2 regions of the Janthinobacterium sp. HH104 genome follow, and region 2 is predicted to be linked to the other one. Evidence: predicted binding sites of a transcription regulator. Region 2 holds the regulator's gene; the other holds the start of a gene.
The links. The regulator LexA, encoded in region 2, represses DNA repair genes until DNA is damaged. The targets are predictions, from matches to a motif close to ACTGTATNNNNATACAGT.

Region 1 (7,565 bases), on a different contig from region 2:
GGCGTCGCCATACTGGAAACAGACGGCGTTTGAAAGCGCAGTTCATGGGGCACGACGGAGGCCGGCCGGCGCGCCATGACCAGCCTCATTCCTCGTCGGGATCCAGCCCCTTCAAGGCCGCTTGCACGGCGCGCTGGGAAAAGCCGCGCTGCATCAGGAAGCGCATCTGCTTGTTGCGCTGCTCCGCGTCCTGCGCCACTTCGCCAAACTTGCGGCGCCAGACTTCGCAGGCGCGCGCAACTTCCCCTTCGGCCAGGCCCGCCTTGAGTTCCTGCAGCGCCTCGCCGCCGATGCCATGGCTTTGCAGCTCGGCCATGATGCGGCTATTGCCGAAGCGGGCCGAGCGGCGGTGGATCAGCGACTCGGAAAAGCGCTCCTGCGACAGCCAGTTCGCTTGCTCTAGGCTGTCAAGCAAGGCTTCCACGTCATCGCCCTCTTGCGCATGGCGCTGCAGCTTGCGCCGCAATTCCATGCGGCTGTGTTCACGCATCGACAAAAAGCGTAGCGCCCTGCCCTTCAGGCTTAGTTGTACTGCGGCCATACACCCACCTTGTCTTTCATTCCACAATCACATCACCCAAACACAATCGCCGCCCGGCGCAACAGCGCGGGACGGCGATCATGGTCCTACCTTGCGGCAAGCCATGCGTAGGTCGGATTAGGCCCCTTGGGCCGTAATCCGACAACATTGTTGACGTCTGTGGTGTTGTCAGATTACGCGCGGCTTTGCCGCGCTAATCCGACCTACTCTGGCTTGGCTTCCGCAGCCTTGGCAGCCTTGTCGGCGGCTTTGTCCGCTTTTTCCGGCTTTTCAGCAGCCAGCGGCGGCAGTTCGCGCACGCCCAGCGAAGCGCGGACCTTGTTTTCGATTTCGCGGGCCAGCGCCGGACGCTCTTGCAGGAAGGCGCGGGCGTTGTCCTTGCCCTGGCCGATGCGTTCGCCGTTGTAGCTGTACCACGAACCGGATTTTTCCACGATCTTGGCATCCGAGCCCAGGTCCAGGATTTCGCCTTCGCGCGAAGTACCTGCGCCGTACAGGATGTCGAAGTGCGCTTCCTTGAACGGTGGCGCGATCTTGTTCTTGACGACCTTGACCTTGGTTTCGTTGCCGATCACTTCATCGCCGGACTTGATCGAACCGGTGCGGCGGATGTCCAGACGCACGGAGGCGTAGAATTTCAGCGCATTGCCGCCCGTGGTTGTTTCCGGGCTGCCGAACATCACGCCGATCTTCATGCGGATCTGGTTGATGAAGATGACCAGGGTATTGGTGCGGTTGATGGAACCGGTCAGCTTGCGCAGGGCTTGCGACATCAGACGCGCTTGCAGGCCTGGCAGGGAATCACCCATGTCGCCTTCGATCTCGGCGCGTGGCGTCAGTGCGGCCACGGAGTCGATGACGACGAGGTCGACACTGCCCGAACGGACGAGGGCGTCGCAGATTTCCAGCGCCTGCTCGCCCGTGTCCGGTTGCGAGATCAGCAATTCGTGCAGGTTCACGCCCAGCTTTTGCGCGTAGCCGACGTCGAGCGCGTGCTCGGCATCGATAAAGGCGCACGTGCCGCCCAGTTTTTGCATTTCGGCGATGGTTTGCAGGGTCAAGGTGGTTTTACCCGACGATTCCGGACCGTAGATTTCCACCACGCGGCCGCGCGGCAAGCCGCCCACGCCCAGCGCGATATCGAGGCCGAGCGAACCGGTCGACACGACTTGCACTTCTTCGATCGGTGCGCTGGCATCCATGCGCATGACCGAACCTTTGCCAAACTGCTTCTCGATCTGCGCCAGTGCGGCGGCGAGCGCCTTGGCTTTTTCCGATGCGGGTACTACAGCTTTTTTATCGTCCATATGTTCTTTCAGCCGTTCTACAGTTGCGGATTCACGTGACGCATCTACGTGAACCGTGCAGCCTGCGATAGCGCCAGTGGGTTAAATTCTTTACACAGACAGTACTGTATAAAAAAACAGTGATCAATGCAAGCGGAACGTGGATTTGTTTTGAAACAGATCAATACAAGCGTGGATTTTCACAAAAATTCGCCACCTTGCGGAAAATGAAACACAATACAAGCTTCTACCGCCGCAAAGCATAGGAAGTGCACCATGCGTATTTTACTTGCCGAAGATGACAGCGTGCTGGCCGATGGCCTGACCCGCTCGCTGCGCCAGTCCGGTTATGCGATCGACTACGTCAAGACGGGGCAAGAGGCCGATACGGCCCTGTCCACCCAGGAATTCGACTTGCTGATCCTCGACCTGGGCCTGCCGAAAATGTCCGGCCTGGAAGTGCTGCGCCGCCTGCGCGCACGCGCTTCGCTGCTGCCTGTGCTGATCCTGACGGCCGCCGATTCCATCGAACAACGCGTGAATGGCCTCGACCTCGGTGCCGATGATTATATGGCCAAGCCGTTCGCCTTGTCGGAACTCGAGGCAAGAGTGCGCGCCCTGACGCGCCGCGGCGCCGGCGGCGGCGCCACCATCATCAAGCACGGCCCCCTCAGCTACGACCAGGTGGGGCGCAGCGCCTACATCAACGACCAGATGCTCGACCTGTCGGCGCGCGAACTGGGCTTGCTGGAAATCCTGCTGGGTCGCACCGGCCGCCTCGTCTCGAAAGAGCAGCTGGTCGACCACCTGTGCGAATGGGGCGAGGAAGTGTCGAACAACGCCATCGAAGTGTATGTGCACCGCCTGCGCAAGAAGATCGAAGTAGGCGGCGTGCGCATCGCCACCGTGCGCGGCCTCGGCTATTGCCTGGAAAAATATTCGGAAGCGGCGCGCCTGAACGCTGAAGCGGGCGAGTCGGCAAGCCCGGCCAGCGGACCCGCCAGCAAGTGAAGGCGCGCGAGGCGCCAGCGGACGAGCCGGACGACGACGACTGGTTCGAGCCGCCCACCACGGAGCAGGATGACACGATCGAGCACTCGCTGTTCGGCGAAATCCTCGACTGGATGCTGGCGCCCCTGCTGCTGCTGTGGCCGATGAGCATCGCCATCACCTATCTGGTGGCCAAGGGCATCGCCAATCAGCCGTTCGACCATGCGCTGGAAGACAGCGTGACCGTGCTCACGCAGCAAGTCAAGCAGGCCGATGGCGCCATGTTGCGCCGCGCGCCGGACAAGAACAGCAGCAATAATAATGGCCGCGACTTGCTGCGCGGCGACGATGTCGACACCCTATATTACCTGGTGGTGGGTCCGCGCGGCGAATACCTGGCCGGCGACCGCGATTTGCCGCCGCCGCAGGATCCCGACAAATACCGCAGCGGCATGGTGCTATTTCGCAACGACACCATCCACGGCACGCCCGTGCGCGTGGCGTTCAGCTATCTCGACATTCCTGCCGACAACGACGATGAGCCGCACCGCGCGCTGGTACAAGTTGCCGAAACCCTGGAGAAACGCGCCCAGCTGGCCAATGAAATCATCAAGGGCGTGATTTTGCCGCAGTTCATCATCCTGCCCGTGATCCTGGCTCTCGTCTGGTTTGCCCTGGCGCGCGGCCTGTCGCCGCTGGCGCAATTGCAGGAGCGCATACGCGCCCGGCCACCCGACGATTTATCGCCGATCGAATCGGGCCAGGTACCCGAGGAAATCACGCCGCTGGTCGGTTCGCTCAACGAGATGCTGGCGCGGCTATCGCTGTCGATCGACATGCAGAAACGCTTCATCGCCGATGCCGCGCACCAGATGAAAACGCCGCTGGCCGGCATGCGCATGCAGTCGGAACTGGCCCTGCGCCAGACCGATCACGACGAGATCCACCGCTCGCTGCTGCAACTGGCGAAAAGTTCGGAAGCGGCCACGCGCCTCGTCAACCAGTTGCTGGCCCTGGCGCGCGCGGAAAACCAGCCGCAGGCGGGCACGGCGTTCGAGCCGATCGAGCTGAGCGAACTGGCGCGCGGCGTGGTGCAGGACTGGGTTCAAGCTTCGTTTGCCCAGCATATCGACCTGGGCTTCGAGCAGCCCGCGTATTCGATCATGATTTCCGGCAATGCCATGATGCTGCGCGAGCTGCTGAGCAACCTGATCGACAACGCCCTGCGCTACACGCCGTCGGGCGGCAGCGTCACGGTGCGCGTGCGCAGCACCCTGGAACTGGCCATCCTGGAAGTGGAAGATACGGGTCCCGGCATTGCGCCGGCCGAGCGGGCCCACGTGTTCGAACGCTTTTACCGCATTCTCGGCAGCAATGTCGACGGTAGCGGCCTGGGCCTGGCCATCGTGCGAGAAATTGCGCAGCAGCATGGCGCCGAAGTCGATATTTTTAACAATCCGCGCGCGCAGTCGCCGAAGCTGCCGGGCACCCTGCTGCGCCTGAGCATCGCCCTGCTGTTGCCGGACGCGCCAGAAGAGGATGACATCACGTATGGATAAGCCGAGCCCACCCGTTGCCCCGGCGCGGCCATCGCACGCGCCCAGCCCCGAGCTGCAGGCGCGCCGCGACATCCACTGGCGCAAGACGCGGCGCCTGACGGCCATCCTGCTGCTGGTGTGGCTGCTGACGGGCTTCCTGACCGTGTTCTATGCGCGCGAGCTGCTGCACCTGAACCTGTTCGGCTGGCCGCTGCCCTTCTATATGGCGGCCCAGGGCGCCTCGCTCGTGTACCTGGCCATCATCGCCTTCTATGCCTGGCGCATGCGGCGCCTCGACCGGGATTTCCATACCGAGGAGCAAGCATGAGCGGCCAGCGCAGTTTCTTTGCGCGGCTGAGCCGCTACTACCTGCTGTTTACGGCCGGTTTCGCCGCTTTCCTGCTTGCCTTGTCCGTGCTGGAACAGGAAGGCATGCCGCGCGCGTGGATCGGCTACCTGTTCATGCTCGTCACCATCACCCTGTACGCCACCATCGGCGTCATCAGCCGCACCTCGAACGTCACCGAATACTATGTGGCGGGGCGCCGGGTGCCAGCCATGTTCAACGGCATGGCCACGGCCGCCGACTGGATCTCGGCCGCCAGCTTCATCAGCCTGGCCGGCGGCCTGTACCTGAACGGCTTCGACGGCCTGGCCTTCATCATGGGCTGGACGGGCGGCTATTGCCTGGTGGCGCTCCTGATCGCACCCTACCTGCGCAAGTTCAGCCAGTACACGATTCCCGATTTCCTCGCCGCCCGCTACGGCAGCGGCACCGACAAGCGGGGCGCCAGCGTGCGCGTGGTGGCCGTGGCCGCCACCATCATCGTGTCGTTTACCTATGTGGTGGCGCAGATCTACGCCGTCGGCCTGATCGCCTCGCGCTTCACGGGCGTGGATTTTTCCGTCGGCATCTTCCTGGGCCTGGCCAGCATTCTCGTCTGCTCCTTTCTGGGCGGCATGCGCGCCATCACCTGGACGCAGGTGGCGCAGTACATCATCATCCTCGTCGCCTTTCTGATTCCCGCCATGTGGCTGTCGGTCAAGCATGCGGACAATCCCGTGCCGCAGATCGCCTACGGCAAGGTGCTGACGCAACTGAGTGCGCGCGAACACGTGCTGGAAACGGACCCGAAAGAAAACGAAGTGCGCGCCATCTTCCGCCAGCGCGCGCAAAGCTACCAGGCGCGCATCGACGGCTTGCCCGGTTCCTGGGAACAAGGCCGCCTGGCGGCCCAGCGCCAGCTCGATAGTTTGCGCCAGCGCAATACCTCGCTGTTCGACATCCGCAACGCGGAGCGCTACCTGATCGCCTATCCGAAAAGTCCGGACGAGGCACGCGTGCTGTGGCAGGCAGCGCAGGCGCAGAACCAGAAACGCGCCGAGCCGATCATTCCGCACGCGCAGCCGTTTCCCGCCGCGGACCGCGAGCAATCCGACATCAAGCGCAACAATTTCCTGGCCCTCGTGTTTTGCATGATGCTGGGCACGGCCGCCCTGCCGCATATCCTCATGCGATCGTACACCACGCCTTCCGTGCACGAAACGCGCGTCTCCGTGTTCTGGACCCTGTTCTTCATCTTGTTGATCTATCTCACGATTCCCGCGCTGGCCGTGCTGGTCAAGTACGATATTTACTCGGCGCTCGTGGGCACGCAATACGCGAACCTGCCCACCTGGGTGTCGTACTGGGCCAATGTGGACAAGCTCAGTCCCCTGATCAGCATCGTCGACGTCAACCGCGACGGCATCGTGCAACTGGCGGAAATTTCCATCGACGCCGACGTGCTGGTGCTGGCCACGCCCGAGATCGCCGGCCTGCCCTACGTGATTTCCGGCCTGGTGGCGGCAGGCGGCCTGGCCGCCGCCCTGTCGACGGCCGATGGCTTGCTGCTGGCCATCTCGAACGCCCTGTCGCACGACGTCTATTACAAGGTGGTCGATCCCACGGCTTCGACGCAAAAGCGCGTGACGATTTCAAAATTGCTGCTGCTGGCCGTGGCCTTCATCGCCGCCTATGCGGCCTCGCAAAAGCCGGCGGACATTTTGTCGCTGGTGGGCGTAGCCTTTTCCCTGGCCGCCTCGACCCTGTTCCCGCCGCTGGTGCTGGGCGTCTTCTGGCAACGCGCCAACTTCCAGGGCGCACTGGCCGGCATGCTGACGGGCTTTGGCGTATGCCTGTATTACATGCTGCACACGAGCACCATGCTGGGCGGCAATGCCAGCGGTCAATGGTTCCACATCGCGCCCATCTCGGCCGGCATCTTCGGCGTGCCGGCCGGCCTGGCCGCCGCCATCCTCGTCAGCTGGCTGACGCCGGCGCCGGGACGCCGCAGCACGGGGCTGGTTGAGCATATCCGGGCGCCGGAGTGAGCGTCCATAGGTCAATTTTTTATTCCAGGTTACAACACACCATGCCCCAGGCTTTCTTGCGTCTGCTACATATCCTGGCCGCCTGCGCCAGCCTGTTCGCCCTTTCCGCACAGGCGCACACGGCCATCGCGCCGCCACCACTGTCGGCCTTCTTCGCCAATCCCGAATTCAGCGGCCCCCAGTTGTCGCCCGATGCGCGCCATCTGGCCGTGAAGGTGAGCGGCGCGAACAATCGCGAACGGCTGGCCATCGTCAACCTGCTCGATAACAGCATCAAGGTCGTGGCGCAATTCAGCGATGTCGACGTGGGTGACGTCGAATGGGTCAACAACGAGCGCCTGATCCTGAACACGCGCGACCGCCAGACGGCGCCCGGCGACATGCGTTTCGGGCCGGGCCTGTTTGCCGTCAACCGCGACGGCGGCAACTTTCGCCAGCTGGCCGCCCGCAGCGCCATGCCCGATGCCTCCACCTCGATCTATAAACTGCTGCCCTGGCATACCTACCTGACGGGCCAGCGCGGTGCGCAGGATACCCAGGCCGTGTATGTGCGCAGCACCGTGTACGCCTCGACGGGCGAAGTCGACTACGAAGGCTTGCGGCAGCTCGATACGCTCACGGGCCGCAGCACGGCCGTCAAGCCGCCAGGCAAGGTGCGCCGCTGGCTGCTCGACCAGCATGGCGAACCGCGCCTGGCCGTGACCCGGGAGCGCAATATCGAAAGCGTGCAGTACCTTGATCCGGCCAGCGGCGCCTGGCGCACGCTGGCGCAGTTCGACGCCTACCTCGGCGGCCCCGACGCCTTCACCCCGCTCTCCTTCGGCACGGACGGCACCC
Region 2 (7,565 bases):
GCACCCACCACGAACCGACCCGCAGCGACGAGCAGCTCGAAGCCGTGTTTGCCGACGTGATGGGCCGCTACAGCAGCCGTCTCGATGGCCTGCAAGTGTTCCTCGCCAGCGAGGGACTGACGGTGGAACTGGCCAGCGCATAAAAAAAGGGAACCTTTTGGTTCCCTTTTTTATACATGCGCCCAGTTGGCACAAGGCCCTCTGAAAACCGTAGCGAGCAAGCCCGATATCGGATTGAGTAGCGGAGCTGTACTTTAGTACAGTGAGCAACGGAGATTCGATAGTGGGCTGCGCAGTAGGTTTGCAGAGGCGCCTTACATGATGTGGTGGCCAATCCACCAGGCGACTGCGGCAACAAACGCGGAGGCGGGAATCGTGAAGATCCAGGCCCAGACGATATTGCCTGCCACGCCCCAGCGCACGGCCGACATCTTCTGCGACGAGCCGACGCCGACGATGGCGCCCGTGATGGTGTGCGTGGTCGACACGGGAATACCCAGCGCCGTCGAGACGAACAGGGTGATCGCGCCACCGGTTTCGGCGCAGAAGCCGCCGACCGGTTTGAGCTTAGTGATCTTCTGGCCCATGGTCTTGACGATGCGCCAGCCACCGAACAGGGTGCCGAAGCTGATGGCCGTATAGCACGAGATGATGACCCACATCGGCGGCATGGCGTCGGCCGAACTGGAGTAGCCAGCGGCGATCAGCAGCATCCAGATGATGCCGATGGTTTTTTGCGCATCGTTGCCGCCGTGGCCCAGGCTGTAGGCGGCCGCCGAGACCAATTGCAAACGGCGGAACCACTTGTCGACCTTGCGCGGCGTCGAACGCACGAATATCCATGACACAATCAGCATCATGATGGAGCCGAACACGAAGCCCAGTACCGGTGCGATGACGATGAAGGCGACGGTTTTCCACAGGCCGGCCGCGACCAGCGCGCCCGTGCCGGACTTGGCGACAGCGGCACCCACCAGGCCGCCGATCAGCGCGTGCGAGGACGACGATGGAATGCCGTAGTACCAAGTAAACAAATTCCAGAAGATGGCGCCCATCAGCGCGCCGAAGATCACGTACTGGTCGATCACTGCCGGATCGATGGTGCCCTTGCCCACCGTGGCGGCCACGGTCAGCTGGTGGAACACGAAGATGGCGACAAAGTTGAACGTGGCAGCCATGGCAACCGCGGTCTGCGGTTTCAATACGCCCGTCGAGACCACCGTGGCAATCGCGTTGGCGGCATCGTGGAAGCCGTTCATGAAGTCAAACAGCAGCGCCAGGACGATCAACAGGCCTAGCACGTAGATGCTGATTTGTATGGTCATTATAGTTTCTTTTCTGATTCTGGTTCAGGACAGGCCCAACGCTTACGCGTTTTCGACGATGATGCCTTCGATAATATTGGACACATCTTCGCAACGGTCGGTCACGGTTTCCAGAATTTCGTAGATCGCTTTCAGCTTGATCAGATTGCGCACGTCCGGTTCGTCGCGGAACAGCTTGGACATGGCGGCGCGCATCACGTGATCGGCGTCCGATTCCAGGCGGTCGATCTCTTCGCAGATGGCGACGATCTTGCGCGAGTTGTCCATGTTGTGCAGCATGGCGACGGCGTCGCGCACTTTTTCGGTACAGGCCAGCACCAGTTCGGCCAGGCGCTTGGCTTCCGGCGTGACGGCCTTCAGGTCGTACAGCGAGACGGTTTGCGCCGCATCTTCCAGCAGGTCGAGGATGTCGTCCTGGCGCGTGATCAGCTGATGGATGTCGTCGCGGTCGATCGGCGTGATGAAGGTCTTGTGCAGCATTTCCACGGTGGCGTAGGTGACTTTGTCCGCCTGTTTCTCGATGCTCTCGATCGCATGCACGCGGTTTTCCAGGTCGTCGAAATTGGTCATCAGGCCGAGCATCTCTTTGGCGCCCTTGACGCACAGTTCCGCGTGCTGGTTAAACAATTCAAAAAACTTGCCCTCAGTGGGCATCAAGCGTCCAAACATGTCATTCTCCGTTAAGCATTGAGTCGTGTTATTTACTACAGAAAGCCGCCCCGTTGTCGGGGGCGGCCGATGGAATGCCAGTGCTGCTGAGTCTTAGTCGCCTTGGTAAAGCGCCAGGCCACCACTGTAATTGCCAAATTTGGTGTATTGCCCCATGAAGGTGAGGCGGATGCTGCCGATTGGACCGTTACGTTGTTTACCGATGATGATCTCGGCCGTTCCCTTGTCCGGCGAGTCGGGGTTATACACCTCGTCGCGGTAAATGAACAGGATCACGTCGGCATCCTGCTCAATAGCGCCCGATTCGCGCAAGTCGGACATGACAGGACGTTTGTTCGGGCGTTGTTCCAGCGAGCGGTTCAGCTGGGACAGCGCGATCACGGGGCATCCGAGTTCTTTCGCCAGGCCTTTCAAGCCCCGCGAAATCTCGGAAATCTCCGTGGCGCGGTTGTCGCCCGGCGTATTGGCCGACATCAGTTGCAAGTAATCGACGATGATCAGGCCCAGCTTGCCGCATTGACGCGACAAGCGGCGCGAGCGGGCGCGCAATTCGATGGAATTGAGCGCCGGCGTTTCATCGATGTACAACTGCGCGTCGTTCATCTTTTGAATGGCGTTCGTCAGGCGCGGCCAGTCTTCGTCGTTCAGGCGGCCAGTACGCAAACGGTGCTGGTCGAGCTGTCCGACGGAGCCGAGCATACGCATGGCCAGCTGGGCGCCGCCCATCTCCATCGAGAACACGGCCACGGGCAAGCCGCTGTCGATGGCCACGTTTTCGCCGATGTTGACGGAAAACGCCGTCTTGCCCATCGAAGGACGGCCCGCCACGATTACCAGGTCGCCCGGCTGCAGACCCGAGGTCATGCGGTCGAGGTCGATGAAACCGGTGGGCACGCCCGTGATTTCACTCTGGTTGTCGCGGCTGTACAGTTCGTCGATACGCTCGACCACCTGCGTCAGCAGGGGCTGGATGGCGGTCCAGCCCTGGGCGCCGCGCGCGCCTTCTTCGGCAATGGCGAAAATCTTCGATTCGGCCTCGTCAAGCATCTGCTTGACTTCCTTGCCTTGCGGGCTGAAGGCCGTGCCGGAGATATCGTCGGCGACGGTGATGAGTTTACGCAGCACGCCGCGGTCGCGCACGATCTCGGCGTAACGCCGGATGTTCGCGGCCGATGGCGTGTTTTGCGCCATGGCATTCAGGTAAGCGAGTCCGCCCACGTCATCGGCCTTGCCGAGCTGGGTCAGGGTTTCAAAAACAGTAATGACATCGGCTGGCTTGGAAGCGTTAACCATCTTGACGATTTGCTCGAAGATGATGCGATGGTCATAGCGATAGAAATCCTCCGCATGCATGAAGTCGGCGATGCGGTCATATGCGGCATTGTCGCGCAGCAGACCACCGATGACGGATTGTTCTGCTTCGATCGAATGCGGCGGAATACGGAGGGAATCCAGTTGCGGATCAGAGGGGGCGTTCATGGCGCGAATTATACCCGCTTCGGCGTGATGGCAAAAATAAAGGGCTGAAATTGAGCGAAAAAAAGGCCACAAAAAAGCCGGGCGAACCCGGCTTTTCATAGTGCGGCAATGCTTGCGGGCCAGGCCCGCAGACAATTACGCGTTCGCGTCTGGAACGACAGCGATAACAACTTCCACGACCACGTCGGTGTGCAGAGCAACCGAAACGTTGTGCTCGCCAACGATCTTCAGCGGGCCGGTAGGCATGCGGATTTGTGCTTTTTCAACAGCAAAACCTTGCTTGGTCAGCGCTTCAGCGATGTCGAAGTTGGTGACGGAACCGAACAGACGGCCATCAACACCAGCTTTTTGAGCAACTTGAACGGTCAGGCCGCTCAGTTTTTCGCCCTGGGCTTGCGATGCGGCCAGTTTGGCGGCAGCAGCTTTTTCCAGTTCGGCGCGCTTGACTTCGAATTCAGCCACAGCGGTTGCCGTAGCACGACGTGCCAGGCGTTGCGGGATCAGGAAGTTACGTGCGTAACCGTCTTTGACTTTGACGACTTCGCCGAGGTTACCGACGTTAACAACTTTTTCTAACAGAATGATTTGCATAGTTCTTCTCCAGGAATATCTGACCGATTAAGCGTGGTGCAGATCGGTGTATGGCAGCAGCGCGAGGAAGCGAGCGCGCTTGATTGCGGTGTCAACTTGGCGCTGGTAGTGCGCTTTGGTACCGGTCAGGCGTGCTGGCATGATCTTGCCGTTTTCTTGGACGAAGTCTTTCAGCGTGTCGACGTCTTTGTAGTCGACTTGCTCAACGTGAGCTGCGGTGAAGCGGCAGAACTTCTTGCGTTTGAACAACGGGTTTTGCTGTTTGCGTTTTTCTTTAAGCTTGAGCTTATTTTTGTCGAACTTTTTACCGAATGCCATGTCAGGCTCCTGTATCTAAAATGCGCTAGTCAGAATTGACTGCACTAAAATCAATGATGTGAAACACCAAACTCTTGCTGTTGCGGCTCTTCCTGGCCAGGAAACCCGTGAACTGATATACCCCGCCCAAGCTTGCCTGACTGAACCTGCCTGAGATTTCGCCAGCGGCTAGCGCGGCAACATCAAACTCGGTCAAACGGGCAATCCCTGCTTCCATCTGCTGCGAACTGTGTTGCAATACTGCATTCACAATCGGCAGCCCTGCCGGGGTATAGCGCAATATTTCGCGCTCGGCAATGATGGCGGTTACTTGTAGCTGGTTCAGCGCACGATCCTGGTCAAGAATTAAGCTGCTGCTGCGGCTGGAGCGGCTGCTGGTGCTTCGGTGCGGTGGCTTTTGGCCGCGTCTTCGCGTTGTACCGATTTCATCATCGGCGAAGGAGCTGTTTCAGCTTTCTTCATTTTAACGGTCAGGTGACGCAACACGGCATCATTGAATTTGAATGCTGTTTCCAACTCGACCAGGGTCTCGTTGTCGCATTCGATGTTCAGGCAGATGTAGTGTGCTTTAGGCAGCTTTTGGATCGAGTAAGCCATTTGACGGCGGCCCCAATCTTCCACGCGGTGAACCGAACCGCCGCGGGTGGTTACGCTGGCTTTGTAGCGTTCGATCATCGCGGGCACTTGCTCGCTTTGGTCCGGATGGACGATAAAGACTATTTCATAATGACGCATGCAAACTCCTTCAGGTCGGATTGATAATCGCCCACCCCGGCGTCAAGACGGGTGTGGGAAGGTCAGCCGAAGATTATAACCGCCTTTTGCAAACGTTTCAATCATTCCTTCCACAAGCGCCCGAAAAACCCGTGCGCCGCCGTGCTTTCCGGCCGTGGACAAGTATTTCTTGCGAAATTCGCCCAAAACACGGAAATCCCCTTGCATAGTGGGCGATACTGTACAAAAATACAGACTGTTCATATAGACAGCATTTTAGTATGCACCCACCGCTCATGATCAAGCTGACAGCACGACAAGAACAAATCCTGAACCTGATCAAGGACGCGATTGAAAACACGGGCTTTCCTCCCACCCGTGCCGAAATCGCCAATGAACTGGGTTTCAAATCGGCCAATGCGGCCGAAGAGCATTTGCAGGCCCTGGCCCGCAAGGGCGCGATCGAGATTTCGCCCGGCACCTCGCGCGGCATCCGCCTGATCGGTGCGGCCGCCGAAGCGCCGCCGTCGAAAGTGCCGGCAGCCCTGCTGATGTCGCTGCCCCTGATCGGCCGGGTGGCGGCCGGTTCGCCCATCCTGGCCCAGGAAAACCTGGAAGCGAGCTACAACGTGGACCCGGCCCTGTTCTCGGCCAAGCCCGATTTCCTGCTGAAGGTGCGCGGCTGGTCCATGCGCGACGCCGGCATCATGGATGGCGACTTGCTGGCCGTGAAAAAAGTCGACAGCGCCAAGAATGGCCAGATCGTCGTCGCCCGCATCGGCGACGAAGTCACCGTCAAGCGCTACAAGAAGACGGGCTCCGTCATCGAACTGCTGCCGGAAAATCCGGACTTCAAGGTGATTACAGTGTCGCCCGAAGACGAGTTTGCTTTGGAAGGTTTGGCGGTAGGACTCATGCGCAGCTGGCATTAAGCTGCATGCTCAGACCCGCCGGGTCTGACCCCAGTTTTTAGTTTGCCTCACAACTGGCACATGGCCTAATCACCAACACCGCTCTCAGCCCTCCAACGCTCCTCGGAAATCCTCAAGCAGATCCGCCTCGTCCTCAATACCGACGGACACGCGGATCAGCGATTCGGCGATGCCCATGCTGGCGCGGCGCTCGGCACCCATCTCGTAGAAAATCGTGTGGGCGACGGGAATGACCAGGGTGCGCGTGTCGCCGAGGTTGCTGGCGGGAATGGCAAGATTGAGACGATTGAGGAAATCGAAGCAGTCGATGCCATCTTTCAGCTCAAAGCTGAACAACGAGCCATAGCTGCGGAACAAGTCGGTGGCCAGCGCATGCTGCGGGTGCGACGCCAGGCCAGGATAATGCACGGCAGCCACTCTCGGGTCGGCCTGCAGCATGTTGGCCAGCGCCAGGGCGTTCGAGCAGGTGCGGTCCATGCGCAAGGCCATGGTTTCCGCGCCGACGGCGATATGATGCGCAGCTTCCGGCCCCAGCGAGGCGCCGAAGTCGCGCAAAGCCTTGGCACGGATTTGCGCGATGCCCCACTGCGCGGGCGCCGCCTTCTTGTAATTCTCGAAAATGTTCGGATACTGCGTCCAGTCGAACACGCCCGTGTCCGTCAAGCTGCCGCCCAGGGCATTGCCGTGGCCGCCGATGGATTTCGTCAAGGCATTGACCACCAGGCCCGCGCCCACAGCTTTCGGGCGGAACAGATATGGCGTCGTCATCGTGTTGTCGACGATGTACAAGATGCCCTTCTCGTGGCACAAGTCGCCGATTTTCTTCAGGTCAGCGATCTGCGTGCGCGGATTGGCGATGGTTTCCACAAACACGATGCGCGTGGCCGGCGTGATGGCCGCAGCCACATTGGCCACCTCGGTGGCGTCGACGAATGACACGCCGATGCCCTGCCCCGTCACCGTTTGCCACAAGCTGTTGGTGTTGCCAAACAAAAAGGCCGACGACACGACATGGTCGCCCGCGCGCAGCAACGATTGCACCACGGCGCCGATGGCGCCCATGCCGGTGGCGAAGCACAAAGTCGCCACGCCGTCTTCCATCTTGTTGACCTTGTCTTCCAGCGCGGAGACGGTCGGGTTGCCTTGGCGGCCATAACGGAAGCCCGGCTCCTTGCCCTGGAACACGGACGCGAGCTGGCGCGCATCGGCGTAACCGAAGGCAACGGAAGTGTGCACGGGCTTGTGCAGCGAGCCGTGCTCGATGCCCTTGCGGCGGTCGTTGTGCAGGATGGTGGTGGTGAAGCCGTAGGTTTTTTTGTTGGTCATGGTGGAAGTTCCAAATACTCGTCTTGCCGCTTAACCCAAGGCAAGTGCTGGGGTCAGACCTGAAGGTCCGACCCCAAAAAAAGCCCGGCATCGGCCGGGCAGGTACTTATGCTTCCGTTGTCGCCAGGTTCAGGTTCAGCTGGGAACGGGGCGTATCTTCGGGCGCTGCCGCCTTCGGATGGTGGCGCGCATATTCCAGGCGGTCCAGGTA

Region 1: recA (recombinase RecA) is a predicted target of LexA. The motif match lies at 1,952-1,969, and genes of this name have one in related genera.

What each region holds. Positions count from the first base shown of each region.
Region 1 covers NZ_LRIB01000013.1:28,181-35,745, reverse strand. Annotated here, with positions in the region: gene recX (recombination regulator RecX) at 86-541, opposite strand; gene recA (recombinase RecA) at 745-1,848, opposite strand; gene JAB6_RS01020 (response regulator transcription factor) at 2,104-2,838, shown strand; gene JAB6_RS01015 (sensor histidine kinase) at 2,835-4,376, shown strand; gene JAB6_RS01010 (DUF4212 domain-containing protein) at 4,369-4,683, shown strand; gene JAB6_RS01005 (sodium:solute symporter family protein) at 4,680-6,728, shown strand; gene JAB6_RS01000 (S9 family peptidase) at 6,770-7,565, shown strand, end outside.
Region 2 covers NZ_LRIB01000035.1:182,544-190,108, reverse strand. Annotated here, with positions in the region: gene JAB6_RS15760 (MBL fold metallo-hydrolase) at 1-143, shown strand, start outside; gene JAB6_RS15755 (inorganic phosphate transporter) at 315-1,328, opposite strand; gene JAB6_RS15750 (DUF47 domain-containing protein) at 1,368-1,994, opposite strand; gene JAB6_RS15745 (replicative DNA helicase) at 2,088-3,473, opposite strand; gene rplI (50S ribosomal protein L9) at 3,609-4,064, opposite strand; gene rpsR (30S ribosomal protein S18) at 4,092-4,382, opposite strand; gene priB (primosomal replication protein N) at 4,408-4,707, opposite strand; gene rpsF (30S ribosomal protein S6) at 4,728-5,117, opposite strand; gene lexA (transcriptional repressor LexA) at 5,393-6,028, shown strand; gene JAB6_RS15715 (cystathionine gamma-synthase family protein) at 6,113-7,354, opposite strand; gene purF (amidophosphoribosyltransferase) at 7,461-7,565, opposite strand, start outside.